3 regions of the Serratia aquatilis genome follow, and region 3 is predicted to be linked to each of the others. Evidence: predicted binding sites of a transcription regulator. Region 3 holds the regulator's gene; each other region holds the start of a gene.
What was found. The regulator Fur, encoded in region 3, represses iron uptake genes when iron is present. The targets are predictions, from matches to a motif close to ATAATAATGAGAACNACTATCAA.
Positions count from the first base shown of each region.

Region 1: a site for Fur is predicted at 5,559-5,581, ahead of feoA (ferrous iron transporter A). Genes of this name have one in related genera too.
Region 2: a site for Fur is predicted at 7,502-7,524, ahead of exbB (tol-pal system-associated acyl-CoA thioesterase). Genes of this name have one in related genera too.

Region 1 is NZ_CP173186.1:5,041,884-5,052,592, reverse strand. It holds gene malQ (4-alpha-glucanotransferase) at 1-366, shown strand, start outside; gene nfuA (Fe-S biogenesis protein NfuA) at 427-1,002, opposite strand; gene gntX (DNA utilization protein GntX) at 1,061-1,744, opposite strand; gene bioH (pimeloyl-ACP methyl ester esterase BioH) at 1,777-2,544, shown strand; gene SAQUA_RS23015 (FeoC-like transcriptional regulator) at 2,556-2,795, opposite strand; gene feoB (Fe(2+) transporter permease subunit FeoB) at 2,795-5,110, opposite strand; gene feoA (ferrous iron transporter A) at 5,192-5,416, opposite strand; gene SAQUA_RS23000 (Tex family protein) at 6,040-8,370, opposite strand; gene greB (transcription elongation factor GreB) at 8,540-9,022, opposite strand; gene ompR (two-component system response regulator OmpR) at 9,410-10,129, shown strand; gene envZ (two-component system sensor histidine kinase EnvZ) at 10,126-10,709, shown strand, end outside.
Region 2 is NZ_CP173186.1:719,174-729,882, forward strand. It holds gene SAQUA_RS03280 (NAD(P)-dependent alcohol dehydrogenase) at 1-223, opposite strand, end outside; gene SAQUA_RS03285 (transcriptional regulator) at 741-1,580, opposite strand; gene SAQUA_RS03290 (transcriptional regulator) at 1,955-2,791, opposite strand; gene yqhD (alcohol dehydrogenase) at 2,980-4,143, opposite strand; gene SAQUA_RS03300 (AraC family transcriptional regulator) at 4,367-5,251, shown strand; gene SAQUA_RS03305 (DedA family protein) at 5,262-5,927, opposite strand; gene metC (cystathionine beta-lyase) at 6,122-7,312, opposite strand; gene exbB (tol-pal system-associated acyl-CoA thioesterase) at 7,594-8,583, shown strand; gene exbD (TonB system transport protein ExbD) at 8,587-9,009, shown strand; gene SAQUA_RS03325 (shikimate 5-dehydrogenase) at 9,218-10,036, opposite strand; gene SAQUA_RS03330 (substrate-binding domain-containing protein) at 10,108-10,709, opposite strand, start outside.
Region 3 is NZ_CP173186.1:3,716,061-3,726,769, forward strand. It holds gene SAQUA_RS16860 (ABC transporter ATP-binding protein) at 142-903, opposite strand; gene SAQUA_RS16865 (ABC transporter ATP-binding protein) at 897-1,565, opposite strand; gene SAQUA_RS16870 (energy-coupling factor transporter transmembrane component T family protein) at 1,562-2,272, opposite strand; gene SAQUA_RS16875 (ECF transporter S component) at 2,272-2,850, opposite strand; gene SAQUA_RS16880 (PPC domain-containing DNA-binding protein) at 2,871-3,290, opposite strand; gene ybfF (esterase) at 3,599-4,369, shown strand; gene ybfE (LexA regulated protein) at 4,674-4,961, shown strand; gene fldA (flavodoxin FldA) at 5,163-5,702, shown strand; gene fur (ferric iron uptake transcriptional regulator) at 5,958-6,404, shown strand; gene SAQUA_RS16905 (family 20 glycosylhydrolase) at 6,600-9,263, opposite strand; gene SAQUA_RS16910 (OprD family outer membrane porin) at 9,315-10,709, opposite strand, start outside.

The DNA.
Region 1 (10,709 bases), 1.3 Mb from region 3:
GCTGAAGTGCTGAAAACGCTGTTTGCCGATCGTGAACGAGCCAAACAAGGGTTGCTGGACGGATTACATCGTTATGGTTGTGTGCCGCAGAAGGTTGGCAAGAAGGCGGCTTTGCTGGCAATGAGCCCGCTAATCAACCGTGGGTTGCAGCGCTATGTGGCTGACAGCGCCAGTGCGTTGCTCGGTCTGCAGCCGGAGGATTGGTTGGATATGGCAGAGCCGGTCAATATTCCAGGCACAAGCGATCAATACCCTAACTGGCGGCGCAAGCTGAACTGCACTCTGGAATCGATGTTCCTGGATCGCGAAGTGAATCGGTTACTTAAAGATTTGGATAAGCGGCGCAGAAAAGTATCGGTAGGTTAAGTCAGTATGTAGTAGGTTCGGTATGCCGGACCTACTACTCATAAAGCATGCGTCTGGCAATCAGTAGTAGGAGTGCTCACCGCGTTGGTGTTCAGTCAGGTCGCGCACTCCTTTCAGTTCAGGGAACTTCTGTAGGAGTTCTTTTTCAATCCCTTCTTTCAGGGTCACGTCCACCATTGAACAACCATTGCAGCCACCGCCGAACTGCAGGATAGCCAGCCCTTCGTCGGTGATTTCCATCAACGTAACGCGGCCACCGTGGCCTGCCAGTTGCGGGTTGATTTGCGATTGCAGCACGTATTCTACGCGCTCCATCAGCGGGGCATCGTCGCCCACTTTACGCATTTTCGCATTGGGTGCCTTGAGCGTTAGTTGTGAACCGAGCTGATCGGTTACGAAGTCGATCTCGGCGTCTTGCAGATAAGGGGCGCTCAGTTCATCCACGTAAGCAGACAGTTTCTCAAATTCGAGCACGGTATCTGTGGCTTCCACAGCATCTGGCGGGCAATAGGAGACGCCACATTCAGCCGTAGGTGTACCCGGGTTGATGACAAATACGCGGATTTGGGTGCCTTCCTCTTGGTTTGCCAACAGCTTGGCAAAGTGTTCCTGTGCAGCATCTGTTATACGGATCATAGCATTAGCTCAATAGTTGACTTCTATAGTAGGTTATAATACGCCCATTGCTTTAGTACTACAATGTGCGGCAGATACACCATATCTGCAATGAAGCGACGCCCTGTTTCTGCAGCAGTTTAGCTATTTCCGCTACGGTACTGCCAGTGGTAACGACATCATCCAGCAATGCCACATGTCGCCCCGCCAAGTTTTTATCACAGCGGAAAGCCCCTCTTAGATTACGCCGCCGCAAACGTGCCACCAGTTGCTGTTGTGGCGAAGTTGCTCTGATCCGACGCAAAGCCGAGGGGAGGTATTCACACCCCAGCCAGTGGGCCAGAGACCGAGCCAACAGATCGCTCTGATTGTAACCGCGCCGCCAACAACGCTTATCTTGCAAGGGTACCGCTAAAATGATTTCGGGTCTGTTCAGATGTTGCTCTCGATGCGCTTGCAGCCAATGAAGCAGGATCAATCTGGCTAACGTTGGGGCAAGCGCTGGCGTCCGTTGGAATTTGAATCTTTTAATCAGAGTGCTAAGGGGTTGGCAGTAGTCGGTCGCGAAAACCAGTGCCTGCCATGGGGGCGGTTTTTGCAGGCAGCGGCCACAAGGGATGTACGGATTGCCGCTGGGCAGACCGCAGCATGGGCAACAGCAGGGCTTGGCGGGCAATGTCTGTAGGCAGTAACTGCATATGCCGTGGCTTATCAGCCGTAGTGGTTGTCGACATAGCCAACAGCGGCTAAGGATTGATAGCATAGGTGTCTCCCGTTTCTGAAGGAAAATAACTGATGACAGGGCTGTATTGGCAAACAATAGGTGAAGGCGATCGCGATCTTGTGCTGTTGCACGGATGGGGGCTGAATGCTGAAGTGTGGGGTTGCATGCTGGAGCGATTGGCTCCGCATTTTCGTCTGCATCTGGTCGACTTGCCCGGCTATGGCCGCAGCCAAGGGTTCGGCGCCATTTCATTACAGCAGATGGCTGATGCGCTGTTGGCGGTGGCACCAGCGAGGGCTTACTGGCTGGGCTGGTCGCTTGGTGGGCTGGTTGCCGGGCAGATTGCGCATATGCAGCCCGAACGGGTCGCTGGGTTGATCACCGTAGCCTCTTCCCCCTGCTTCACGGCAAAAGAACCATGGCCAGGGATCCGCCCGGAGGTGCTCAGTGGTTTCCAGCAGCAGCTCAGCCATGATTTCAAGCGTACAGTGGAACGGTTTCTGGCACTGCAAACGCTGGGCACTGAGAGTGCGCGTCAGGATGCGCGTCTGTTGAAGACGGTTGTGCTCAATCAGCCGATGCCGAGTGTCGAGGTGCTGAACGGCGGCTTGGAAATGTTGCGTACGGAAGACCAACGCCAGCTATTGGTAGCACTGACAATGCCAGTGCTACGTATTTACGGCTATCTGGACGGGCTGGTGCCGCGCAAAGTGGCTACCCTGTTGGATGAGCTTTGGCCGCAGTCATCTTCGATAGTTATCGCTAAGGCCGCTCATGCGCCGTTTATTTCTCATCCTGACGAATTCGCGAACATTATTAATCGATTCGCTGAAGCCTAAATATCCTTGCCTTAGCGCTTAAAACGATAAATCACTGTACTGCAACCTTGGCCTTCCGGGCAGCTCTTACAGCTGCCACTCAAGCACTGGCTGGCGTCTTGCTCAACGCGTTCGGCTTTACCCATTGCGGTCAAGCGTTCCAGCATCGCCTCTACCAAAGGCAGAGGCGTTGCCAACTGTCGGCTCAGTTGCTGAGCCTGAGCGCTGCCCTGCAGGGCAAGGGCATCACGGATTTGTAACAGGCTGGCCATCAGTGACAATCACCTTGTGGCGCCTGACAACATGCTGCTGGAGTAGCACTACGCAGGCGGATCGTTACGCGGCTTCGTGCCTTACGTAAGCCCAGCAGCACCAGCACGTTAAACAGTATTACCATCAGGATCGCCACCAGACTGTATTGCGGATGCTGGTTGAACGTTGCTATCTGATAGAACAGGGTGGCTAGTGAATAAGCGATATTCAGCCCCCATAGAATCGAGAAGGTCATCCAGCCACGGCTTGATTCACGCGCGATTGCGCCCATCACCGAAACGCAAGGTACGTACAACAGTACGAAGATCAGGTAGCTGTAAGCCGAAATAGAGGTGCCAAACTTGCTGCTCATTACGCCCATTGAGCCAGCCCCCATTTCACCGTCGCCCTTGCTGGCCTCGATAGGGTTCGAGAGTACACTCAGGCTGAAGGTATCCTTCAGGCCTTGCCAGGTCTGCTCTGCAGCTGCACCCAACTCAGCAAACAGGTTGAAACTTTCGGCATCAAAAGGTTGGTTGGTAATGTGCTCGGCGGTATACAGCGTGTTGAGTGTCCCCACCACTACTTCTTTTGCCATCGCTCCGGTTACCAGACCGACGGTCGCCTGCCAGTTATCACTGTGAACCCCCATGGGTTGCAGCAGCGGGGTCAGCACTTTGGAAACCGATGCCAATGCCGAATCGTTGATGCTGTCTACCGGTTTGCCGCTGAAAGAGAAACTGTTCAGACCGCCGATAAAGATACTGGCAATCACGATCACTTTCCCAGCACGCAGTATAAAGCCTTTCAGACGCTGCCAGGTTTGCAGCAGCAGGCTTTTCAGGTGTGGTACGTGATAAACGGGCAGCTCCATGACGAAAGGCGAGGCTTCACCGCGCATGATGGTATATTTCAATACTAGGCCGGTGAGGATAGCGACGACGATACCCAGCATGTAGAGCGAAAATACCACACCGGCCCCGTCCTGCCCAAAGAAGGCGGCGGCAAAGACGGCAAAGATTGCCAGGCGTGCGCCGCAGGACATGAATGGCGCCATCATGATGGTGATCAGCCGTTCACGCTGAGCATCCAGGGTACGTGCGCCCATAATCGATGGCACGTTGCAACCGAAGCCGACGATCAACGGTACGAATGATTTACCCGGCAGCCCGAGAATTTGCATCAGGCGATCCATAACGAATGCAGCACGCGCCATGTAACCGGAATCCTCCAGAAATGACAGGAACAGGTACATCATGCCGATTTGCGGCACCAGGGGGAGTACGGTATTGATACCGCCACCCACACCTTGGGCCAGGAAAATAGTCAGCCATTCCGGGAAGTGCAGGGTATAACCAACCCACTGTATCCCATTGATAAAGATAGCGGCTGAGCCGAGTTCAAAAATTGGCTGTAACGCTCCGCCGATGTTGATCGCCAGCAAGAACATCAGATACATCACCAGCAGGAAGATCGGCACCCCCAGCCAGCGGTTGAGGATCACTTTATCCAAGGCTTCGGTCAGGCGGTTTGGCATCGCCTGTTGCGAATTACTGACCGCATCGCAAATAGTGGCGATCGACTGATAGCGGGCGTCGGCAATCACCAGGGCGGGATCTTCCTGCTGCTGCTGTTGCAAGGTCTGCCGGGTTTGCGGCAGCAACTCGGCGGCTTTACCAACCAGTTGGTGGCTGTAGATATCCCCTTCCAGCATTTGCAGGGCCAGCCAGCGGCGCTGCTCGGTTGGCAAATTCTGCGGCATGGCGTTGCTGAGTTTGGTCATTTCGCTCAACAGCAGCGGCGGGTAGTTCACCAACGCTTTCAATTCATTGAATTGATGGTCGTCAATCATTTGCTTCAGGAGCTTAATACCGTCAGCTTTTGTTGAGACCAATGGCACCACCGGGCAGCCGAGCCGCTCAGTCAGGGCGGCGATATCGATTTCGATATTCTGGCTCTTGGCGATATCCTGCATGTTCAATGCAACGATGCATGGAATACCGAGCTCCAACAGTTGCAGCGTCAGATAGAGGTTCCGCTCCAGATTGGAGGCATCCACCACGTTGATCAGTAAATCCGCTTCACCGCTCAGGATATAGTGGCAGGCAATCTGCTCGTCCAGAGAGGTTTGCTCAGAGATGGTGGTGAGGGAATAAGTGCCGGGTAAATCAACCAGCGTTACCTGTGACTGTGCCGTAGTAAACTGGCCTTCCTTACGTTCGACCGTGACTCCGGCCCAGTTACCGACCCGCTGGCGTGCCCCGGTGAGCTGGTTAAACAACGTTGTTTTCCCTGAATTCGGGTTACCGATTAAGCCAATAGTGATTTTTTTCATAGTCCAACGTGATATCAGCAAATTAAATATTGGCCGCGCATTTATGCATGCACGGAAAAGACCTGAACTGAAAATGGCGAGCTAGGGTTGGCCATCAAGCAGGATCAGATCCAAATCTTTTTTCCGTAGTACCAGATTGACGCGGCGAGTTCTTATTTCTATCGGGTCACCAAGGGGGGCAACACGTACTACGTCGAATAGTGAACCGGGTAACATGCCTAGCGAGAGTAGCTTCTGGCGATAAGCGGGGCTGATTTCGCTGGAGAAACCGGTGATTTTATAGGTCTTTTTAGGAAGAAGATGCATATTACCTTCTCAATGATTTGGACGTTCCTGCTGGAGCGTCACTTTCATAACCATCTGCCGCCCAAATATCTGTAGAGAGATAAATGGGGCCGGACCAGTTGAACTGGTGAACAATAAAATAGCACAGTAAACACGCAAGGCAATAATAGTGAGAACGATTATCGTATTCAATACAAAAAACAAAGATATTAGTTAATAATTGTTATTACAGTCACATTTGCAGTGAGATGATTTAATGACGCTAGTTTTAGCATTAAGCAAAAAACAGTGCAAATGGGGGTAATAAGTTAATAAAGTTAACGCGTTGTGCTTATTTGGAGTTTTATGAAACATTTTGCTGATGGGTTTGACCCGTTATTGCTGACAGAAATAAGTATAACAATAGTTTGGTAACATTCTGTTCTGTAAATGATAGGGGTAACTATTTGTGTTTACGATAGAAATGGTAATCTGACAGAGTACGGCTAAAAATAATGTTAACAAATAGTGTATATATAAGATGTTAATAAGCAGGGCTAAGCGGGAAAACGTTATAATGCGGCTGAGTAAAAATAAATCATTTTCTTGCTGTAGGTCAAAAATTAACGAGAAAGGGGCGGTGTCTAAACCACCCCACAATCAGTTTAGCGTTTTTTGCCAAAAGCGGCGGCAAGTGCATCACCCATAACACTGTTACCTGCCGGGGTGCTATTACGCGGTTTGGCCTTAGCGGGTTGACGAGAAGCATTGTCGCGCACTGGCGGGTTGTTACCGCTCCCTCCGCGTCGCGCTGAACCTTCACCCGGTTGCTCGTCCAAACGCATGCTGAGCGCGATACGCTTACGCTGCAGATCGACTTCCATCACCTTCACTTTGACGATATCACCGGCTTTAACCACAGTGTGCGGATCTTCAACGAATTTATCGGCTAATGAAGAGATATGCACCAGGCCGTCCTGATGGACACCAATATCAACGAATGCGCCGAAGTTGGTGACGTTAGTCACTGAACCTTCGAGGATCATGCCTATTTGCAGGTCGTTCAGCGTTTCCACACCTTCGGCAAACGTGGCGGTCTTGAATTCAGGGCGTGGGTCGCGGCCCGGTTTTTCCAGCTCTTTCAGGATATCCGTTACCGTTGGCACCCCGAATTTCTCATCGGTAAAATCGCTGGCCTTGAGGCTGCGCACCGTGCCAGGATTGCCCATCAAATCCTGTAAGGCCAGATGAGTAGCCGCCAGAATACGTTCGACAACCGGGTAAGTTTCCGGGTGAACCGTAGAAGCATCCAGCGGGTTGTCACCGTGATTGATGCGCAAGAAGCCCGCACATTGCTCAAAGGCTTTTGGCCCTAAACGGCTGACCTTGAGTAACTGTTCCCGGTTGCTGAAACGGCCATTCTCGTCGCGCCAATTGACGATGTTCTGTGCCATCATTTTTGTGAGACCTGCGACACGGGCCAACAACGGTACGGAAGCGGTGTTCAGGTCAACGCCGACGGCGTTCACGCAGTCTTCTACCACCGAGTCCAGCTTCTTCGCCAACTGACTTTGGCTGACATCGTGTTGGTATTGGCCGACGCCAATCGATTTGGGATCGATTTTCACCAATTCTGCCAGTGGATCCTGCAGGCGACGGGCAATGGAAACGGCACCGCGCAAGGATACGTCGAGGTTTGGAAATTCCAGCGCAGCCAACTCAGAGGCAGAATAAACCGAAGCACCAGCCTCACTGACGATCACTTTCTGCGCTTTTACCGCTGGGAACTGCTGTTGCAGCTCGGCAAAGAAACGCTCGGTTTCACGAGAAGCGGTACCGTTGCCGATGGCAACCAGCTCAACGTGGTGTTTGATGCATAACGCAGCCACAGCGGCGGCGGCTTTGGCAGCCTGACCGGTGTGCGGATAAACGGTATCGGTGGCCACCAGCTTGCCGGTAGCATCGACAACGGCAACCTTAACGCCAGTTCGCAGGCCCGGATCCAGGCCCATGGTGGCGCGCATGCCTGCGGGGGCAGCCATAAGCAGATCGTGCATGTTACGGGCAAAGACGTTGATGGCTTCATCTTCTGCTCGTTCACGCACGGTACCCATCAGTTCGGTTTCCAGGTGCAGCAGGACCTTGATGCGCCATGTCCAGTTGACCACCGTTTTGCGCCAGGCATCGGCAGGGGCATTATTCAGGCGCAGGTTGAGATGGTTGATGATGATCAGTTCACCCTGACTTTCGCGTGGTGCCTCCTCAAACTGAGGATCGGCGTTCAACGCAAGTTGCAATACCCCTTCATTGCGGCCACGAAACATTGCCAGTGCACGGTGTGAAGGTACCTGCGAAATGGGTTCATGGTGATCGAAGTAATCGCGGAATTTGGCACCTTCTTCTTGTTTACCTTCGACAACTTTGGACACCAGATGGGCATTTTTCCACAGGTAGTCACGCACTTTGGCCAGTAGAGTGGCATCTTCGGCAAAGCGTTCCATCAGAATATAGCGCGCACCGTCCAGTGCTGCCTTGACGTCGGCTACGCCCTTTTCGGCATCGATGAACTGTTCAGCCAATGATTCGGGTTGTTGCTGCGGATCCTGCCAGAGCGAATCTGCCAGAGGTTCCAGACCAGCCTCAATGGCAATTTGCCCACGTGTGCGACGTTTAGGTTTATAAGGCAGATAGAGGTCTTCAAGCTCGGTTTTGCTCTGTGTGGCGTTAATCGCCTGAGCCAGTTGTTCGGTCAGTTTACCCTGCTCATCAATTGACTTGAGGATGGTTTGCCGACGATCTTCCAGTTCACGCAGATAGCCCAGGCGGGTCTCCAACTGACGCAGTTGGGTGTCATCCAGGCCCCCGGTGACTTCCTTACGATAGCGTGCGATAAACGGCACGGTATTACCTTCATCCAGCAGACGGATAGCGGAGTCAACTTGCTCCGGTCGTGCCTGCAGTTCTGTTGCAATAATACGGCTAAGTGGGTCAGTCATAAGTCAGGTATCTGTATAGGAACGATAATCAATAGTGGGACAGTTATACGGTTTGCAGGGGTAAAATACCAGCGCACATGGCCGTAGCTTTGATAATGCCCCGGAACTTTAGCTCATTGCTAGATAAGGAGCACCCACCCTCAATGATGGACGTTCGAAAAAGACGGAATTATTCACTCTCTTTGACATACTCAATCTCGTTAACAGACCAGTAGGCAACCCCTGCTGGCGTTTGTACCGTGGCAGTGTCGCCGACTTCTTTTTTAAGCAAGGCACGAGCCATGGGAGAATCAATGGAGATGTAATCTTTGCGGCCAAAGATTTCGTCGTAGCCCACGATACGAAAGCGTTTGATATCGCCGTCATCATTTTCCACCTCTACCCAGGCCCCAAAGAAAACCCGTCCCTCCTGCTGTGGCGAGTAATCGACAATTTTCAGTTGTTCGAGGCATTTGGTGAGATAGCGTACGCGGCGGTCGATTTCACGCAGCCGCTTTTTATTGTACTGATAATCAGCATTTTCACTTCGATCGCCCAAACTGGCTGCCCAAGTGACTTTTTTGGTCACTTCTGGACGATCCTCGCGCCAGAGATAGTCCAACTCCTGTTTGAGCTTGTTGTACCCCTCGCGGGTGATCAGCAATGTTTTCATCAATAGTGGATCCATCAAATCACAGGGAGGCCGCTTAGCGGATGCTTACATAAACGAAGCGTATCTTATACTCACCGCCGACCAAACTGCACCATTGTTGATTTAACATTGTGCACTATAGGGTATAGTTTTCCCCCCATACACAGGGTTAAATCTGGTAAAGGTTCTTAACGCCTCGCTACATCGTTCTAATGAATACTGCTGATATTTGGGCCAAAGAATAAGCTTTGTAACAATTTCATCTAGAATGTATATCATTAAACGCTGTCAGTAACGGTGGGGTTTTTTAACAATACCAGCCTGTTGTCAAATAGCCGCCTGCGATATTGACGCATAAGTGCGGGCCACCGCCTAGAATCAGGCAATACAGCCTTTGGGAGTTAGACAATGCAAGAGAATCACAAAATCCTGGTCGTCGACGATGATATGCGCCTACGTGCGCTTTTAGAACGTTATCTAACCGAACAGGGTTTCCAGGTTCGTAGCGTGGCCAACGCAGAGCAAATGGATCGTTTGCTGACGCGTGAGTCTTTCCATCTGATGGTATTGGATCTGATGTTACCTGGCGAAGACGGGCTTTCTATTTGCCGCCGCCTGCGCAGCCAAAGCAACCCGATGCCCATTATTATGGTGACGGCCAAGGGGGAAGAAGTTGATCGGATTGTCGGGTTGGAAATTGGTGCTGATGACTATATTCCCAAGCCGTTCAATCCTCGGGAATTACTGGCTCGCATCCGCGCCGTGTTGCGCCGCCAGGCCAATGAGTTACCTGGTGCGCCGTCCCAGGAAGAAGCCGTGATTGCCTTTGGTAAATTCAAGCTCAATCTTGGCACGCGCGAAATGTTTCGTGAAGATGAACCAATGCCACTGACCAGTGGTGAATTTGCCGTACTTAAAGCGTTAGTCAGCCACCCACGTGAGCCGCTATCACGGGATAAGCTGATGAACCTTGCCCGTGGCCGGGAATACAGTGCGATGGAGCGTTCCATCGATGTGCAGATTTCTCGTCTGCGCCGCATGGTTGAAGAGGATCCTGCACATCCGCGCTACATTCAGACCGTATGGGGTCTTGGCTATGTCTTCGTTCCGGACGGTAGTAAAGCATGAGGCGATTGCGCTTTTCACCGCGTAGCTCGTTTGCACGAACGTTACTGTTGATCGTCACCTTACTGTTTGTCAGCCTGGTGACGACTTATCTGGTGGTGCTCAATTTCGCCATCCTGCCCAGTTTGCAGCAGTTCAATAAAGTCCTGGCGTATGAAGTCCGGATGTTGATGACCGATCGGCTGCAACTGGAGGACGGCACTTTGCTTGAAGTTCCGCCAGCGTTTCGTCGCGAGATCTATCGTGAATTGGGCATTTCTCTCTACACCAACGCCGCGGCGGAAGAGAGCGGTTTGCGCTGGGCGCAACATTACCAATTCCTCAGCCAGCAGATGGCACAGCAGTTGGGGGGGCCGACCGACGTGCGTGTCGAGGTAAATAAAAACTCCCCGGTCGTCTGGCTGAAAACCTGGTTGCAGCCGGATATTTGGGTGCGGGTGCCATTAACTGAAATTCATCAAGGCGATTTCTCACCGCTGTTCCGCTATACCCTGGCAATTATGTTACTGGCGATAGGAGGAGCCTGGCTGTTTATCCGTATTCAAAACCGCCCCTTGGTTGAGCTTGAACATGCCGCTTTGCA
Region 2 (10,709 bases), 2.4 Mb from region 3:
CCACTTCATGGCCTGGCACGAACGGGTAGCGGGTCATGCCCCATTCATTATTCAGCATCGATAAGTCGGAGTGGCAGACGCCACAATAATCGATAGCCACTTCAATATCATCATTGCCTAGTGCCCCGGCATCGAAGCTGAAGGGCTCGAGAGGCTGCCCTTTGCCAGAGGACGCCCAGGCGTGAATGGTATTGTCAGCAACAAGGCTTGATTGATCTGCCATAGTATTCTCCCATGGGTTGACGAGCAAAAACCGGAAGGCGCAGACGGGGCGCAAAGCTGTGCTCGATGATTGGCTGGGCACTGGGAGGAAATCAGAGAGGGTTACCCAAGTGACCACCAACAGAGTACGCCTGCAATTGTCGGGCACAGCTTAAAGCCTAGCAGGAAACGGCCATGTTGTGCTTAGACCTTTGCCCTTCAATCAGCAAGTAGCAAACCTGCCCAAAGCTCTTAGATTAGGCTGTGTCCCTTAATTGCCCGTGGTGCCGTCGCAGACCCAAAAGCCCGTTATCAAGGCGGAGGGTGAAGGGCAGAGTGGCCCTCTGTTCAAGCCCGACTTTACTTCGAACGGGCTTTTAGGGCGCGACCCTTCGGGCTGGGGCCATTTGCGCGCATTGCGGCGTTGTTCGCCGCTTATTTGGCCCACCAAACCTCGTGGCTCACGCCTTGCCCTGTGCGCAAATGACCGCCAGCGGCGCTCGCGTGCAATTAAGGGACACAGCCTAAGTCTACTTTTCTTACGTCATATTATATAAGGTTGAACATTTCAAGCTCTCAGAAACTTCAATGTGGCAAAGCAAGATGACAACATTATGACTGGCAATGCTTTTAGTAATGTAAATGAATTTCGGCGGGCTACATTCAATATTTTTTTCTTTTAAAAAGAGAATGTATTTTTCGTAGCTTGCACGTAAGTTTCCATGATCTACATACACAGCACATTGATTAATATTGGCGATTTTATTATGCGTGCTAATAAATTTATCATCTTTCTTAGTCAGAAATAGTATGCTGACAATTAAAAGAAATGAAAAAAATATCAGAGAAATAAATTTTATCCCCTTCCAGTTCTTTATAAAAATAACATATATGGTATTTGTATTTTCAACCTGACTTTCAGGAAGGGTTATCGATTGGTCATTGGCTTCTTTTACAGTCATCTCGTCATTGACAATGGTATCATTGAATGGATTAATCAATTGATTATTAATGTTTTCTTGGTGCGAGGCGTGATGGCTATCCTCATGAAGCTGGACTTTACCTTTAAAAATAAAGCCTGTTTTGGGGACAGTTCTGACAGTATCAGTACGAAGCCCCATATGGTTTAGTCCTTTGCGCAGTAGAGATATATTCTGATAAAGCGTGTTCGCACTCACAAATTGACCATGTTTCTCCCAAACTTCTTTAAAAAGCTCCTCTTGTGGAACAACTTGCCTAGCATTTTGCAACAAAAGATGCAAAATACGGCTAACAGGAGCATTTAAAATTATTTCCCTCCCTTTCGCCTCCAAAGACGTTAGACGATTTTCATCAGGGATAAACAACACTTTATGGTTAATAACGTATTTTTCTGTCATTTATCAATAACCTATAAATTATCTAGTGAAAAAGTCAGTCGCCTTACATAAAGTATACTCAAGTAAAATCAATATGAGGGGTGCCACAGCTAAAAATAGTCGTTTTAGCCGTGATAACAATAGTAACAGTCGCGCTTCAAAGGTGGAGCTAAGTGGTCACCCAAGGTTGATTTATGCTGCTTGATACACGTTATCTCGTTGGGACAACAACAGATTTAGCAGTCGAGAGGCGATAAAAACAACTGTGTATGATTATATTGAATGGGGCTATAATCGTCAGTGTCAGTGGTGGTATCAGCCCAAAAAATTGAAAATCAGAATCTCGCTTAGGTTTGTGTACATTGTTCGTGTGGAAGAACGATCCTCTACTAAGTCTACTTTTCTTGCGTCATTTTATACAAGGTGGAACAGTTCACGTCCCCTGAAATCTCAGTGTTGCAAAGTAAGATAAGAACATCATTACTGGCTATTTTTTTTGTAATATAAATGAATTTCGTCGGGTCACAGGCGACTTTTTTTTCTTCTAAAAAAAGGATGTATTTCTCGTAGCTGGCACGCAAGTTTCCTTGATCTACATAAATAGCGCATTGATTAATGCTGGCAATTTTATTATGTGTGCTAATAAATTTATCTTCTTTTTTAGTCCAGATTAGTACGCTGGCGATTAAAAAAAATGAAAAGCAGATCAGAGGAACGAGTTTTATCCCCTTCCATTTTTTTATAAAAATATCATCGGCGGAATTTTTATTTACAACCTTACTTTCTGTATGGTCAATAGTTTGGTTATGAATCTCCTTTGCGATCGGTTCATTATTGATGGCTGTATTAATTGATTGATTATTATTGTTTTCTGGCTGCGATGGCTTATCGTTGTCCCGATAAATCTGGACTTCTCCTTTAAAAATGAAGCCTCTTTTGGGGACAGTTCTGACAATATCAGTAAGTAGCCCCGTATGATTTAATCCTTTGCGCAGTAGAGAGACATTCTGATAAAGCGTGTTTGCACTGACAAATTGGCCGTGCTTTTCCCAAACCTCTTTAAAAAGCTCCTCTTGCCGAACCACTTCCCCAGCATTTTGCAACAAAAGAAGCAAAATACGGCTAACCGGAGCATTTAAAATAATTTCACTCCCTCTCGCCTCCAAAGGCGTTAGGCGATTTTCAGCAGGGATGAATATCACTTTATAGTTAATTATGTATTTTTCTGACATTTTTCAATTACCTATAAAGTGTTTAGTGAGGAAATCAGCTGACTTACATAAAGTATATACTCAAGTAAAATCAATATGAGGGTTGCAGCAGCTAAAAATAGTCATTTTAGCCGCTGGGGGGATTGATAGTTCGAAGGGGCGAGATTTTCCCAATGCGATCAAATCACATTGGGAAAGGGGGAGGGAACTTAGCGCGCAGCTTGATAAATACGTTGGCTAACTTCCAGATTGATGTCCTGATGTTCACCCAGAGCAGTCATGCCGTGTTGGTGTAGTTTGTCGATCAGTGCAGGTATGGAGCTGCCATCTAGTTGGTAATCGGACAAGCGGGTAGGTACCCCCATTTTTTCGAAGAAAGTGCGCGTCGCCGCAATGGCACCATCGATTCGGTTCTCTTCTGAACCCTCGCGCAGTCCCCAGACACGCTCGGCGTATTGCAGCAATTTTTCGCGTTTCTGTGCTTTTTTCTCCACCAGCAAGGCCGGCAGGACGATAGCCAGAGTTTGGGCGTGATCCAGACCGTGCATAGCGGTTAGCTCATGACCCAGCATGTGTGTCGCCCAGTCCTGAGGCACACCGGCGCCGATCAGGCCATTAAGCGCCATGGTAGCGCTCCACATCACGTTGGCACGCACCGCGTAGTTTTCGGGTTCTGCCAGCGCGCGCGGGCCATCTTCCAACAGTGTCAGCAATAGACCTTCCGCAAAGCGATCCTGTACTTTGGCATCAACCGGGTAGGTCAGATACTGCTCCAGGGTGTGAACGAATGCATCCACGACACCATTGGCAATCTGGCGCGGCGGTAATGAGTAAGTCACTACCGGATCCAGTACGGCAAACAGTGGCTGTACATGCGCAGAGAAGAAGTGCTGTTTGTCGCCGCTGCTTGCGCGAGTAATCACTGCGCCACTGTTGGATTCAGAACCGGTTGCGGGCAAGGTAAGCACGCATCCCATCGGTACTGCCTCAGTGACTTTGCTGCCTACGGTTTTCAGAATATGCCAGGGATCGCGATCCGCTGTGTAATTGGCCGCTGCCGCAATAAATTTGGTGCCATCAACCACAGAACCGCCACCCACTGCCAACAGGAAGTCGATCTTTTCTTCCCGTACCAGCTCAACCGCTTTCATTAGCGTTTCGTAGGTTGGATTGGGTTCAATGCCGCAGAACTCCTGTACATTTCGGCCAACCAGTGCGGAATAGACCTGATCCAGCACGCCGTTTTTCTTGACGCTGCCACCACCGTAGGTGATCAGAATGCGGGCATCAGCCGGGATCTGTTTGCCCAGTTCTGCAATCTGCCCCTTACCGAACAGGATTTTTGTTGGGGTATGAAGAATGAAGTTTTGCATGATCGTTTTCTCTATATGGCATCAGGGGGGCGCCAAATGGCGCAAAGTAACTGGTGTGTATTGTCAGTAACTTAGCCCGAACACACAATGCATATTCCTGTAAGTGTCTTGCCTATTCCTACAATTGTCTGTAGGAAACACAAATTTTGCTCTACTATCCATGTCAGATTATTCAGTATGCAAGAGAGAAGTCGTGACGCAGACAAGTGAGTTGCATGGTCGAATGGCGCGCAAGGCGATGCTTTTTGCCACTGGCAAAGGCTACAGCCCCTCGCCAGTTCCCAAGGTGAAAATCCTGTATGCTGATGAGCATTGTCCGCGTCAGGCAGTGATGTATGAACCCGGTATTGTGATTATTTTTCAGGGGCATAAGGTTGGCTACTGTGGCAGCAAAGCCTTCCAGTACGATCCGCGCAATTACCTGTTGATGACTGTACCTCTGCCGTTTGAATGTGAAACCTTTGCCAGCCCAGAGCAACCGCTGGTCGGGTTGGCGGTGAATATCGATACCCAGATGTTGCAGGATCTGTTGATCGATATTGGTGATGACGACTATCTGATGAAACCCCGGATGGAAAGTAGTGGAGTTAACCTCGCACCACTGAGCGATGAAATGCTGTGCGCCACCGAACGTTTACTGGATGTTATGGCGAAACCGCTGGATGCTCGCGTGTTGGGGCCGCAGATTGTGCGAGAACTGCTTTATTACGTGCTGCGGGGCAACTGCGGAGCTTCATTACAGGAATTGGTCAACCGTCACACCCATTTTGGCCAAATTGCCAAGGCGTTGCGGCGGATTGAGAATCAATATGCGGAAAGCCTGAACGTCGAGCAACTGGCGTATGAGGTAAATATGAGCGTTTCCGCATTCCACCATAACTTTAAAGCGGTAACCAATACTTCACCGTTGCAATACGTTAAATCCTATCGTTTGCATAAAGCACGTTTGCTGATGGTGCATGATGGGTTGAAAGCCAGCACAGCGGCGATAAAGGTGGGATACGAGAGTGCTTCGCAGTTTAGCCGCGAGTTTAAACGTCTGTTTGGTATAACGCCGAGCGATGAGATCGCCCGGCTACGGGATAACAACATAATAATGCAGGGCTAGGCTGGGTCTATTACTCAATTCGTGAGGCGCGCTTTTGGCGCCAAATCACCAGCATGGCACCCAGCAGGCCAAACACCAGTAGTGCCACAGGCAGGATCATCAATCCTGTCATCACCTGATCTTCATGGCGTTTGACCAAAGGGATCTGGCTGAAAGCATAGCCTACAGTGACCACCGAACCCACCCAAAGTAAAGCGCTCAGCCAGTTAAATATCTGAAAGCGGGTGTTATTCAGGCCTGATAGGCCAGCGATGGTGGGTAACAGGGTACGCACAAATGCCAGGAAGCGGCCAATCAGCAACGAGAGCAGACCATGGCGATCGAACAGCATGTCTGCGCGCTGGTGATATTGGATCGGCAACTGTAGCAACCAGCCTTTGACCAACGATGTATGACCGAGCCATCGTCCTTGCAGATAGCTGAGCCAGCAACCAAGGCTGGCGGCAACGGTCAGGATAATCAGTGTGGGGATGAAACTCATCACGCCTTTGGCAATCAGTGCACCGGTCAACAGTAGCAAGCTATCGCCGGGGAGAAAGGCCGCTGGTAGTAAACCATTTTCTAAAAACAGAGTGGCGAAAAGTACGGTATAAACCACCCAAATTACACTGGGATCGGCAAGGGCAATAAAATCCTGTGTCCACAGTGCGTGAATAATTTCTTTTAATACATCCATTTTTTGTCCTGTGGTGCGCCTGGGCTGACTTTCTGTCGGCTGTCGTGCTTATGACAATGCTTAACAGTGAATAGAGGGACATGCCCTAGTGTAACGCTATTAGCCTAAGCGGACATTAAACAGAATGTAGAAATGTGTCAGAGGACGTAAAAACCTGGACGAAGGGTGGGCGACAGACCTGTCGCCCAGAAAATTTAGCGCGTGAGGCGCTCAAAACCGGCGGCCAGATCGTCAATCAGGTCTTGCACGTTCTCCAGCCCGATATGCAGGCGTACCAGCGTGCCAGAGAAATCCACGCCGCCTGCCGGGCGGATTGCCTCCAGCTCTTCCGGTTGGTTAGCCAGGACCAGTGATTCATAACCTCCCCAGGAATAGGCCATGCTGAAGTGGCTGAATTTATCCAGATAATGAGCCAACTGCGTATCGCTCAGGCGCTGTTTCAGCACAAAAGAAAACAGGCCGTTACAACCGCTGAAATCGCGGCGATAAAACTCGTGGCCCTTACATCCCGGCAACGCAGGGTGATTGACCACTGCCACCTCTGGCCGTTGTTGCAACCATTGTGCCACGGCAATGCTGCTTTGTTCGTGCTGCTTGAGCCTTACGCTCAGCGTGCGCAGACCTCGGCTGGCCATATAGGCGGTATCGGCATCAACCATTTGCCCCATCAGATAAGAGTTTTCGCGCAGTTGTTCCCAGCAGCGGGCATTAGCGACGGCGGTACCCAGCATATAGTCAGAATGCCCGATGATGTATTTGGTGCCCGCCTGAATGGAAATATCGATATCAAAATCCAGCGCTTTGAACAGAACGCCTGCCGCCCAGGTATTATCGATCATGATGATAATCTCCGGGTTCACGCTGCGAATGGCCTTGACCATTGCCGGGATATCTTGCACTTCCATGGTGATGGAACCCGGTGACTCCAGGAAAACGACGCGGGTGTTAGGCTGGATCAATGAAGCAATCCCGGCCCCGATCAATGGATCAAAATAGCCGGTGGTTACGTTCATGCGGCCAAGAATATGCGTGCAGAAATCCTGCGTAGGTTCATAAGCCGATCCGGTCACCAGCACATGATCGCCTGCGCCCACGAACGACAGAATGGCATTTGAGACGGCGGCTGCGCCACATGGATACAACACGCAGCCTGCACCGTTTTCCAACTCGGTCATGGCATCTTGCAAAGCGAAATGGGTGAGGGTGCCACGGCGCCCGTAAAAAAGCTCTCCGTGAGCGCGCTTGGCGGTGGCGTGCTTTTTAGCCGCAACCGATTCAAATACCAGTGAAGAGGCGCGTTGCGTCACTGGATTAACGGAGCCTTGAGTATAGCGTTTGCTGCGCCCGGCGCCGATTAGCGCGGTTTCGAGATTCTTTGATTTCATGCTGAATTTACCTTTGGGCAGCCAACGCCGCCGCAGCTTGAAGGGCGACGTGTATAAGTCCATTTTGCGATAGGCTTTACGTTAACATGTTATTAAATAGCCATCCAGACGTTTTAACCGCTATGTTCGCAGCGGCATGGTAAAGCCCAGGCTAGCCTCTTTTTTATCCACGGGTACGGTATTGCGTAAATAATAATGATAACCACTATCAATCCCTGATTGGTTTGGTATGATCGCACGCTGAATTCTTGCGTAAATATTGAGATGGATGGAGGCACAGCGTGAAGACGGCTGGCAAGACGATTAATCAGGAAGCTTGTGGCGGACGCCGTGAGCGTTTTGGGGCGCTGGGACGTGGCGTAATTGCCACGCTGGTTTTGATGATAGGGTTGGCAGGTAGTGCTCAGTCTGCCCCGGCCACAGCACCTGCGGTTGCTGAAAGCGTTGCGGCAGCAACGGCAACCACGCCAGAAGCCCCCCCTACCGAAGCATTAACCCCCAAGAATATTACCTCTGCTAACCCAGCCCCGGCTATCCAACCCCCTGAAACCTTTGGGATGGATCTCTCTGTCTGGGGGATGTATCAGCATGCAGATGTGGTGGTGAAAACAGTAATGATTGGGCTGGTCCTGGCCTCTATTGTTACCTGGACCATTCTGTTTGCCAAAGGAAGCGAACTGATCCGCTCCAAGCGCCGTTTGCGTCTTGAACAGCAGGCACTGGCCGATGTGACCTCTTTGGATGATGCTGCCGAATTGGCACAAAGTTTCTCGCAAGAAAGCATCAGCGCGGTATTGCTGCAAGATGCGCAGAACGAGCTGGAACTGTCGGCAGCCTCTAACGATAACAACGGGATTAAAGAGCGCGCCGGTTTCCGCCTTGAACGCCGTGTGGCAGCTTATGGGCGCCAGTTGGGGCGTGGAAATGGCTTTCTGGCGACTATCGGTGCCATTTCTCCGTTTGTCGGTCTGTTCGGTACCGTATGGGGCATCATGAACAGCTTTATTGGCATTGCCCACTCACAAACCACCAATCTGGCGGTGGTGGCACCGGGTATTGCGGAAGCATTGCTCGCTACTGCCATCGGCCTGGTCGCTGCGATCCCGGCGGTGGTGATCTACAACATCTTCGCTCGTGTTATTGGTGGCCATCGTGCTCAAGTGGGTGACGTGGCTGCGCAGGTGCTATTGATGCTGGGGCGCGATCTGGATCTGACGGCTGCGGCCGAGGCCAAACGAGCCAAACATGCTCACCAACTGCGAGTGGGGTGAGCCATGGCGATGCGCTTTAATGAAGATCTGGACGACAGTGGCGAGTTGCATGAAATCAACGTGACGCCGTTTATCGATGTCATGCTGGTACTGTTGATCATCTTTATGGTGGCGGCACCTTTGGCAACGGTAGATATTCGTGTCGATCTTCCGGCTTCTTCCGCCAAGCCACAACCGCGCCCGGAAAAACCGGTATTCCTGTCGGTCAAGGCAGACAATCAGATGTATGTGGGGGATGAGCCAGTGTTGGCGGGGCAACTGACCACAGTGCTGGACCAGCGTACCCATGCAAATAAAGAAACTACCATCTTCTTCCAGGCGGACAAAACCGTTGATTATGAAACGGTGATGAGCGTGATGGATACGCTGCGTAGCTCCGGCTATCTGAAGGTCGGGCTGGTGGGGATGGAAGGTGTCGCCAGGTAACGTTTGTGCTGTAAGTGTGTAGAAGGGACACAGCCTAGATGGCCCTTGAGGTTGATGACAAAGTCGCTTTTTAGCCTGAGATACACGGGGCTAGCGCACCGAGGGGCACTCCGACGACTTACGCCGTTACGACCCCTTCGGCACGCTCCCCCTAATAACGGGCTTTGTCAGCAGTCTGAAGGGGCTAGATGGCCCCTTTTATTTTTACTTAACTGCGGGCATGGTTTGCGGCACGAGCGATCTGCTCGTCGGTTGGACGCACGCCGGTATACAGAACAAACTGCTCCAATGCCTGCAAAGCGATCACTTCGGCACCGGTAATCACCTGCTTGCCCTGTTCACGTGCATAGCGGATCAATGGCGTCTCTGCTGGTAATGCCACAACATCGAAGGCGATCCTGGCAGCGTCAATGGTGGCGGGTGCAAAGGCCAACTCTTCAGCCTCTGCTCCGCCCGCCATACCGATTGGCGTAACGTTAATCACCATCTCAACCTGCAAGTCCCCCATTTCCGCTAGCCACGGGTAGCCATATTGCGACGCCAGCGCCTGACCAGCCTGCGAGTTACGCGCAATAATATGGCCATTGATAAACCCGGCATCGCGCAGAGCGGCAGTCACCGCCTTGGCCATGCCGCCGCTGCCACGCAGGGCGAACGAAGTGGCCGCAGGGATCTGGTATTGCTTCAGCAGCTTGGCGATAGCGATATAGTCGGTGTTATAGGCGCGCAAAAAACCGTTATCATTGACGATAGTATTGACGGACTCAATCGCTGTGGCTGAAGCATCCAACTCATCCAGAAAAGGAATGCAGCTTTCCTTAAATGGCATGGAAACAGCGCAACCCCGAATGCCCAGTGCACGTACGCCACCGACTGCTGCCTTAATGTCCTGGGTAGTGAACGCCTTGTAGATAAAATTCAGATCCAGTTCTTGATACAGATAATTGTGAAAACGAGTGCCGAAGTTACCGGGTCGGCCAGCCAGCGACATACACAGCTGCGTATCTTTGTTGATTTCACGAGTCATAACGGGGTCCTCAGCAAAAAATAAATTGGTTCAGTTATGCCAAATATTGCGTTGAGTTATAGATAGGCCGCTCAGGTAGGGCCTAAAGCTTTTGAACCTGCATGGCGCAAATGGATCTGGCCCGGAAGGTGTAAGGTGTTCTGCTCAAGGGGACGTTCTTCAATCAGTGCGGTGATCATGTCAAAACTGTGTTGTGCCAGACTGCGACAGTCTTGCGCCACGGTGTCGATCTTCATCGTCAGGCAATCGAACAGGTAGTGATCGTCGAAGCTGCACAAGTGTATCTCGCTTTCCATCAACTGGTGCTGGTTCAAATAGCGCAATACGCCCTCCAGCAGACCACAGGCGGCGGTAAATAACGCTTTTGGTGGCCGGCCGAGCTGCGCGCACAGCTGAGCGATCATTTCATAACCCGAGCTTGGGTGATAGTTACCGTTGATGATCCATTCTGGCTTGCAAGGAACACCGGCCCGTTCCAACCCGAGCTGGAAACCCGCCAAGCGATCCCGCGTGGGTGAAAGACGCTGCTGCCCACCCAGAAAGTAGAATTCATCCGGGTGCTGGCGCGCCACGGTTTCCACCAAACTGGCGGTAGGCGCTATGGAATCGGTAATAACCAGCGGCAATTGGCTACCGGGGATAAGACGGTCAATCTGTACCACAGGAAGGCTGG
Region 3 (10,709 bases):
CGCCAACTTTCCCTCTGTGACTTTGGGAGCCAAACGCACACAAAAACCTCTCACCTTTCTGCCAGATATCAATGACCTTTAACTTATATTTCACCCGAAAGTTCCGATCTGCCATCGCAGATTATTAAGGGATTATCTGTATCAAACGTTATACCCTTCATACTTCAAGTTGCTTGGGTGTTGGCCGCGCTTACAAGCAACTCGAATTTTTTTGGGTATAGCTGGCATAAATAACATTCTGTTTGAATTTCCATCTTCGGTGATGACTCCATCTGCCAGCCGAATTGCGCGGGGAAAGTATTTTTTAACAAAAGAATAATCGTGGCTGATAGCCAGCACAGTGGTGCCCTGCGCACGGCAGATTTCTAACCAGTTGATAAATATCCCCAACCAATAGCTATCAAAATCACGGCTTGGCTCGTCCAGCAGCAACAGCGGCGGAGCTACACATGCCAGGCTTGCCACTGCCACCATACGCCGTTGACCCGCATGTAAATCCAACGGATGTGCATCAGCAACGTCTGATAAACCGCAAAGTGTCAGCGTTTGTGCAATATGTTGCTGAAGAAGATCGCCGCGCACCCCTTGCAGCCGTAACCCAAAAGCGATCTCGTCACGAACTCGGTGGCGAAAAATCTGCCGTTCCGCCTCCTGGAATAACACCCCAAGTAACGGTGCTCGCTGTGCGGCCTTGAGCGTGGCAATGTCCCGCCCCTGCACCATAATATGTCCGCCTGTCGGCTTTAATAAGCCGGCAATCAGGCGCAGCAGCGTGGATTTTCCAGCACCGTTGTCACCGATCAAGGCAACCCACTCTCCCGTTTCAATGGTAAGGTTCAGACCATTGATGAGTGGTTTTTCAGCACCAACCCACTGATAATCAAGTTTTTTGATACTTAACATGGTGATAGACTGCCTTGCGTTAGTGCCCAGGTTTGCCGACAGTAAGCAGTAATATTGAGCAGCGAACGTTCAAAAAGCAGAATCACGCAATTTTGCTCATTCGCATAGGCAACAAGTTGTTGCAACAGCGTTGTGGTCGCCTTTGGCGTCAGGCGGCTAAATGCTTCGTCAAGCAGTAACAACTGTGGGCGCATCGCCAGCGCACATGCCATTACCACCCGCTGCGTTTCTCCACCGGAAAGCGTTGCTGGATGACGATAACGTAGGGCGTGACAATCGGTAAATGTCATCGCTTGCTCAATCCGTGCCAAAATTTCTGCTTCATCAAGGCAAAGATTCTCTGGCCCGAAAGCGATTTCCTCTTCTACAGTGAAAGTACACCCCGAGAGTTGCAACTGCGGCGCCTGTTGAATTAGCTGTACCCGTTGTGCCATCTCTACCAGCGGGTGCGATCCCATTTCAATACCAAGTACCAACCCGGAACCTTTAAGCTCCCCGGGTAAAAAATCGGGATAACAGCCTGCCAGCAACTGTGCCAGAGTTGTTTTCCCACTGCCATTCCCCCCGGTAATACCGTACAAACCTGGCGCATCGCAGTGCAGATCGATACTTTCCAATTGCCAGTTGATGCTCCCTTGAGGAATAAAGCTCAGCGCATTCAGTGCCACAACCACAGCCAGACTCCTATTTCCAGCACTGCCAGCAACAGCAAGCTATAACGCGTAATACGTTGAAACGCCGTATCAATCGGCGCCCACAATGTGGTGCGTTTCGGATGCAAACGAAAGGCCCGCATATCTAACGCAGTGCTGCGCGCCGTGAGATCGTTCAACGCGCCGTGAGTTAACGGTATGACTAACGCCGGAACATAACGCAGCCGTTGGTACCAGGCCCCATCCAAGGGGACACCGCGCGCCAGTTGCGCTTCGTAAATTGCACTTAGTTGGCTACGCAGTTGCTCCGCAATCAACAACGGCCCGGCCAGCAGATAAGCAAGCCCCGGTGGTAAACGGCTGGCAAACAGTGCACGAATAATGCGCTGTGGCGGTACGTACTGCAGCCAGATTTGCCCGCTACACAGTAGTGCCAACAGACGCAGCCAAAGTGCTGCAGCATTCTGCAGTTCACTACTATCAGGCATCTCGCCTCGTAACCACCATGATAACCAACCGCTATGCACCAACCATAACCCCCCTGCCATCGGCAACATAATCCACACCACATAGCGCCAACGGTGCCGGGTACTTTTCATCAGGATAAGCAGTAGAAAACTCGCCAGGCTATACCCGAACAGCAGGTAACCAAACGGCATCAACAGGCTACTGGTGGCAAGCAATAGCCAAATAGTCAGGGAGGTAAACGGATGCATTAACGAATAGCTGCCATTAACGGGAAGTTACGCAGTGTACGCTGCGACATATTACGCACCAGCAACCAGACGATGATCGCAACCAGCACTTTATCTATCAGATTGACACCTAGAACCGTCATCGCCACCGACTCAATCAGATTACTGCCCATGGAATGCACATAAGCGACAAAGAAGTCCGCACCACTGCCGGTGACACCCGCGAACAGGTAAGTCCGGATCGGCACGGCAACTATTGTAACGGCAAGGGTAATAACAACACCGCTCATGATCACTTTTGGTAACGAACGGAACCAGCCGACACGCGCAAGTACGCCAGCCACCAGACCAATCACCATCGCTACTGGCGCAAAAGCGGCAGCAATCGGGCCGGTGAATACGCCCCAGATGAGGTTAGTCAACAAACCGGTTAACATGCCCACAATCGGCCCGGCAAGTATCGCACTCAACAAGGTACCAATTGAGTCGAGAAAAACCGGAAGCTTCAGCATAGAGACCAACTGCCCGCCAACCATGTTGATAGCAATGGAGATAACAATCAAAACCAGCGTCTGACTTGATAACACTTTACTCGCCATAAATTCCCCCAGTTTAGAAATTAACGTTGCCTGATATTTAATTCGTCATACCCAGAACGAACACAAGGTTGCCGGCTAAACGCCACGTCATTAAGCTCGCCAATCACCAGTTCGAGCGTAGTACGCACAATGCAGCCCTCCATCACATGCCCCCCCGTCATGTGGCCATTCTCATCGGCCACGGCCATGTGCAGATGCTCGCCCCCGGCCTCCAAGGTGCCTATCAGTGATACCACTTCAAATTTCCCACTCAATAAGTTGGCACCTTCACGCCCGGCATAACGAAAAACCACCTCACTTAAACTACCGACACAGCCGCTTATCCATGCGGCACGCAAATCGTGCGTCCTGATAAAATCGCGTAAAGCACTGACCAGTTCCTGTTGCGGCAACAGACGCAAGGCGTAAAAACGCGCTGTTGACGATGTTAATGTCGCCACGATGAAATCCTTTAAAACAATGGATTAGGTATAGTGAAAAATAGAAACAAACAGGCGTCGGAAAGGCAGGATACAACAAGAGGAATTTTGACTATTTCCAGATAACTCCGAACCTCGGACGTTAACAGGCATCATAAATATTGATTGTGTTGAAGTATGTGACATATGTCAGTAAAAGTTACGGTAGCTACCGACCGAATGATTACGCAAAGGTCCGCTCTGCCCAGTCGATGAAAAGCCAGATTACTCATCGAGTAGAGTAATATCATGCTACCTTAGCCAAATGTCTCAACGTCATGAGCTTCGCCATGAAATTACATTATCAATTGATGCCCCAAGAGGCTTCCGCAAGCGCAGCGTCGCCAATAATCTTGCTACATGGCCTGTTTGGCAATCTGGATAACCTGGGGATGCTGGCACGCGATCTGAGTCAACACCACCCGGTGTGCAAAGTCGATCTTCGTAATCATGGGCTCTCGCCCCGCTCTACTGAGATGACTTACCGGGCTATGGCTGAGGATCTACTCGCGCTGTTAAATGAACTGCGGTTTGATAAAGCCATTGTCATCGGTCACTCCATGGGCGGCAAAGCAGCAATGGCGCTCACGGCGCTGGCTCCTGAGTGCATTGAAAAACTGGTGGTGATCGATATTGCTCCCGTAGCCTACAACACCCGCCGTCATGACAAAATTTTCGCGGCTCTACAAGCCGTAACCAACGCGGGTATTACCCAACGCCAGCAGGCAGCCACGATGATGCGTGAATATCTCGATGAAGAAGGGGTAATCCAATTCCTGTTGAAGTCCTTCCATGCAGGAGCCTGGCGTTTCAACCTTCCTGCCTTGATTGAGCAATACGAAAATATTCTCGGCTGGCAGGAGATCCCTTCCTGGCCGTATCCAACGCTGTTTATCCGCGGTGGGCTTTCTCCTTATGTGCAGGATAGCTATCGCGATGACATTGCTCGCCAGTTCCCGCAGGCACGTGCCCATGTTGTTGCCGGTACTGGCCATTGGGTTCACGCAGAGAAACCAGAGGCCGTGTTGCGGGTTATCCATCGCTTCCTTGATGGTGCGTAAACGTTGAGTGGTGAAAAAACGCGCTAAAGATAATGGCTTAGCGTGTCTGCAACCAAGTTTGGCATTGTCGGCGCGCCCCCCGCTAGGGTAAGATGGCGCGCTATAATTTTGCCACCATGCCCAACGTGTGAATCAGCGCGGGCTGGGGGTGAATTTGGGTTAGGGTTTTGTGGCCCGAATTGTGTTAACCGAGCTGTAGAGAAACGCGCTAAACCCCGGCTTTTAAGTTGTTATCAATCTGCAACTTGAAGAGCCAGGGCATAACGTTGCTTTGGATGCAGACTCCCTTGCAGTACCGCTACCTATGGCAAAAGAACAAACGGATCGCACGACGCTGGATCTGTTCGCAGATGAACGCCGTCCGGGGCGCCCGAAAACCAACCCGCTTTCCCGTGATGAACAGCTAAGAATCAATAAGCGCAATCAGCTACGGCGTGACAAAGTGCGTGGATTAAGGCGTGTGGAGCTGAAAATTAACGCAGACGCAGTAGATGCCCTTAATAAGCTGGCAGATCAGCGCAATATCAGCCGCAGCGAGTTAATTGAACAGATGCTGTTAGCTAAGTTGGCAGAAGAACAGCCTGAACAATGATCCTGTTGGCGGCATGGTGTCAAGGATGACGCCAGAACGACTCAGCACTTATAGATAACCCAAGGCATCGCATAAACATGATAAAACCTTGGGGCAAACTTCTGGCATGATACGCATTTACGGATGAGAAACAGGGCCCAAGCCTGTTCTCATACCGCGTTTACGCAATACAATCCATTGAATTAAAAGGTTATCTGTAATATGGCTCATGTAGGCATTTTCTTTGGCAGCGATACTGGCAATACCGAAAACATTGCCAAGATGATCCAGAAGACTCTTCACCAAAAATACGGCAATGATGTTGCTGAAATTCACGACATCGCCAAAAGCAGCAAAGAAGATCTGGAAGCATTTGATATTTTGCTGCTTGGTATTCCAACCTGGTACTACGGTGAAGCACAGTGTGACTGGGATGATTTCTTCCCAACGCTGGAAGACATCGACTTCAACGGTAAGCTGGTTGCGCTGTTCGGCTGTGGCGATCAGGAAGACTATGCAGAATACTTCTGTGATGCCATGGGCACCATCCGCGACATCATTGAACCACGTGGAGCAGCGATTGTGGGCCACTGGCCGACTAAGGGCTACCATTTCGAAGCGTCCAAGGGGCTGGCTGATGATCATCATTTTGTCGGTCTTGCCATTGACGAAGATCGTCAACCAGAATTGACCAATGAGCGCGTCGAGGCTTGGGTCAAACAAATCAGTGAAGAACTGAGCCTGGCCGATATCGTCGGGTAAACACGCGGCTTGAGCGAAATGGTACCGTGTCCCCTTAATTGCACCACTGCACTGCCATCGGTCAGTTAAGGGGCACAGCCTAAAAGCCCATCAAGCACAGCATGCCTCAGTGCAAAGATAGCTTTGTTAATGACTAACGGTTACTATTTACAGCAACCGGTTCTATAATGAGACGCAATTAACTCTTTGTGCCGACCGATTGCTACAGGCGATAACGCCTTAACTTGATTTGCATAGTAACAGGACTGAACCCGCATGACTGACAACAACAACGCATTGAAGAAGGCCGGCTTAAAAGTCACGCTTCCGCGACTCAAAATCCTGGAAGTATTGCAGGATCCGAAATGCCATCATGTCAGTGCGGAAGATCTGTACAAGAAGCTGATAGACATGGGTGAAGAGATCGGCTTGGCAACCGTCTACCGCGTATTGAACCAATTTGATGACGCAGGTATTGTCACCCGTCACAATTTTGAAGGCGGCAAGTCGGTATTCGAACTGACCCAACAGCATCACCACGATCACCTCATTTGCCTGGATTGCGGCAAGGTGATTGAATTCAGCGATGAGTCAATCGAAGTGCGTCAGCGTGATATCGCCAAGCAACACGGCATTAAACTGACCAATCATAGCCTGTATCTTTATGGCCACTGTGAAGTAGGCGAATGTCGTACAGATGAGTCACTGCACGATAAAAGATAAAACCAGCTAACCGCATTGAGAAAACCGCCTGCATCACACGGCGGTTTTTTTGTTGCTGCGGGTCACAAAAAAACCCGGACAGGCCGGGGAAAATCAAGGACGAAAGCCTAACAAGGTAATAGCACACTCATGGAATACTGCTTTCGATCGTGGCCTAGCCCAACCGCTGACGCGCGGATGGGCTAGGTGTTGAGGTTATGCTTTAACGGGCTCAGCACGGCTGAAGCGTTGGCCATCTGGGCTAACCGCACGGATCATCACCTCCCCCGCCACAGCCGGACGCGACTTATCATCATACCGCTGCCACTGTTTACCCCCGTCGGTTGAGTATTCAATACCCAAGCCTGGCAGAGAAATATTCGCCTCCAGTTTGCCACCGATGATGCGAGCCCCTGGTACTGGCAAGCGATAGCCCACACCGCCTTTATCCAGCTTGGCCAGTTCACGTTGCCCGATCAGGTTGGCAAAGTGCAGCCAATCTTTTTCCAGCGTCCGGGTATCCACCTGATGGGTTTCGCCACCTTTATATTCACGGCCTGCTTTATAGTCTTGCTCCCAGCTTGCACGGTGCCAGGCTCGTTCTGCAACAGACAAGGCGCGTGGGAAAATCATGTACTCCATTTCCTGATCGGTGCGCTGGGTTTCGCTCCACAGTTGGGCGGAAAGACCGTAGGCTCCAGGCCATGGTTTGTCACTCTTGGCAGCAAAGTGATTACCGTCACGGTCAAGCGAGGTTTCGGCATTCTGCGGTAAGTTGTTCGGCGCGAAGCTGAAGATTTTCTGCTCATCGCTGAAACGGGTTCCCCAGTAATAACCACGTTCGTTCGGGTTTACTTCATACGGGAAGTCCAGATAGACATAATCAGGGTTGGAGATAACCACGTCATAACCTTTGTTCGCCCAATCATTAGCCGAGTCAAAGCCGCCCCAATACAGGGTATCCCAGAAGTTCACCGCAACGTGCTTGGTGGCAAATGCCTGCGAATCTTTAGCATCCTTTAGCCCATCCTGCCACGCCTGCATTCTGTCGATACCCTGTGCTTTCACCAGTTGGCTGACTTCAAGCCCAAAGTAACTCGGCAAGTGTTCCATGTCGGCCACTTTGCCATTTTTGATCATCTGCTGACATACCTGAGATTTAGCCCAAGGTTTGTCTTCCTTACTCAGATCCAGAATGCCTTTACCAGCTTCCGGGTTGTTAACATCGGTATAGCCAGCGCCCAGACGGATGTTTTTCGCTTCATCACCGCCAAAGTGCCAGGTTTTTAGCGGTTGCCCAGCTTCCTTGTGCATCTGGGCAATTTCACCGATCACTTTGTTGACAAAGTTCTTCGATGAATCCAGACATGGGTTCAGGTAGCTCTGGCGGTTAAAATACTGCACAGAAGTGGTGTTTGAGGTATCGGTCGGATCCACCAGACGAAACTCATTCGCTTCTTTCTCTTTGCCCTCGGCATACAGTTTCTTATAGCGTGCTTCCATTGAGACTATCGCTGCACGGGCATGCGCTGGCATATCAATCTCAGGGATCACTTCAATCTGGCGCGCCTGAGCATATTTAACGATATCGATATACTCTTGGCGGGAGAAGAAACCACCGTGCGGCTCTGGGCCGGAACCATACTGTGGCAGCAGGCAGGTCGTTTCGCTTAAATCATGGCAACGCTGCCCCCCCACTTCGGTCAACTCAGGCAGACCTGGGATCTCAATACGCCAGCCTTCATCATCCGTCAGATGGAAATGGAATTTATTCAGCTTGTAAGCAGCCATCTGATCCAACAAACGCAATACTGCCTCTTTGTGATGGAAGTTACGCGCAACGTCGAGGAAAATACCGCGATACTGGAAGCGTGGGGCGTCTTTAGCGTCTAGCGTAGCAATCTTCTTGCTGCCATCAGATGGAAGTAAAGACAGGATGGACTGCAGGCCATAAAACACCCCAGCCTGATCGAAACCGGTAACCATGGCCCCTTTCTGACCAACATTGAGCTGATAAGCTCCCGGTACTGCCAATTCACCTTTGAAAGCAGCTGGCTTAATGTCGGTTTTGATCGGATAACCAGCGGCGTTGTTGGTGACCCCCAGTAGTTCAAAGCGCTCCTTGGCTGCATCGGCGGCTGGTTTGGTTAACGCACTTAGTTCCAAAGCAACGCCTTTGCCCAGATCAACATCATGTTGATGGACCTTGATCTCCATCGGGGTCGGTATGATCTGGCCACGCAATGCCGTCATTGGCAATACTTGCAAATCCTGGTTTTTGGTAAAACGGCTTTCCGGCTGCATCAGGATATTATTGTCATCCTTGGTGCGTTTCCACTGGTCACCGGTAAACGGGGATACAAACTGATCCAAATCTTCCGTGTCGGTATTCGCCAGGATCTTCGGTTTAGCATCGCCCGAGGTTGCGTACCAGCGAGGGATAAAGTCATTGCGGAACAGTTGCCAGTATTCAGCGATAATCGGGATTTCAACCGCTTGATTCGCCGGGAAATGAGTGAATTTATCGGTAGGTTCCAGTTTGTATAGATCGCCAGTCAGGTGGGTAACTTTGAATTGTTCGTTATCCACTTTCAGCGTCTGACGTGGGCTATGGAAATAGATCGCCCAGTCTTTACCTTTAATTTCCTCGCCATCGTTACTCAAGGTAATCAGCACGTTATGGCAGGACGCCCAGTCGGCACCCAGCTTAGCGCAATCCACACCATGTTCACCAGCGCGGTTGTCCTGCAACTTGAGGTTTACTTTCAGCTGGCTGAGTTGATCGACCACCTGCTGGTTGGCCATCGCCGGCCCCATACTTCCCAAGAACCCAACGGTTGCCGTCAGAGCGGCAAGAGTACTCATCTTAAACTTGTTCATCTTCTTTAACCTTTTGCGTATTCAGTTGTTGTCAGCACGATTTTTTCAAAATCAGAAGACAGTGAATGGGGCGGTAACGATGAATTTAACGTCTCTTTCATCCTGGAAGATGTTGCCGTAACCACCGCTCCAGCTAGGCAAATCAGAATGGTTGTCATACTGTGTGAAGTGCAGCTTGAACATGGCACCTTTGGCCCGACCTTCCTGAATGGTGTATGCCGCATCCAGGCTGTAAGCGCTTTCTCTCAAACGCTGGCTCTGATCATAAGCCGGGTTGGTGCTCGGTTTAGCATCCCAGGCGTAGACATAAGAGGCTCCAACAGCCATGCCGGGGAGGTTCCAGTTGCTCAAGTCATACATCACGCCGCCGAAAATCGCTTTTTCGCCATTGGCGTTAAAGTCGGAACGGTTATCCCACCAGATATCCAGACGACCATTGGAAGAAGCATAAGTCGGGGTCATACGTTGCAGGAAGAAGCCTTGGTTACCTTCGGCTTTGACCACAGTTCCTTCCAGACGCCAGTTGAGCGGCCCGGTGGTATAACCAAAGGTCAGTGCTTGCAGCCAGGCAAGACCATCATAAATGCTGTTAGGATCGGTGTTATCGCTGATACGATCTTCAGCACCGTAGAACTGGTAGCTAGTTGAAAGCGGGTTACCCGCCACATCGAACTTATAAGAAGCTTTGGTGAAGTACTGATTCACATAGCCCTGGGACTGACCAAATGCGGCTTCCAGTACCAGATTGTTTTTGAAATCATATTTGGCACCCAGTGAGTGCAGGTAGGACACACTGGTTTTACGGTCATTCTGACGGAAATCATCCATCTCTATATGCCAAGGCGCTTTGTATTTGTTGGCCCACATGTAGGAAAAGCTCAGCGCACCAGAATCGCCATAGTCAAAATTGGCACCGGCTTCCGCTCCCTGATAAGTGCCTGGCATAAAGCTCCAGTGTGGTGCCAACAGCGTCTGCCCGGTAGGTTGGATATAACCCGCACGCGCCCACACAGGACCATACTTGAACTTACCCGCCGCTTTATACAGGCTGATACCGCTCTTATCACCTGAATAGTCTTCGTCATAGGTACGGTTCCGGCTGGAGAAGGCGATTTCGTTCGGGTGCCCACTCTCTTTGGACTCGGCGATTTCAATGGCGCTAAATGCCCCCACATCCAGGCCGAACATATCCATGGCATAGCCAGAAGTGAAGTCTAGGCTCAGGTTTGCGGTAGCGTGAGAAAGGTTGGTGGTAAAGGAATCATAGTTAGGGTTTTTTACCGTAACTTTGGTGCCATCGGGTAACGTTTCTTCTTTGGTCTCATTGAGATCTTTGCGATCGCGCTGGCGTTGCCAGTAATACACGCCGCCAGTTAGTGTGGAATCATCAATAAAACCTTCTGCCTGTACTTCAGGAACCATTACAAATCCTGTTCCTAGCAGCGC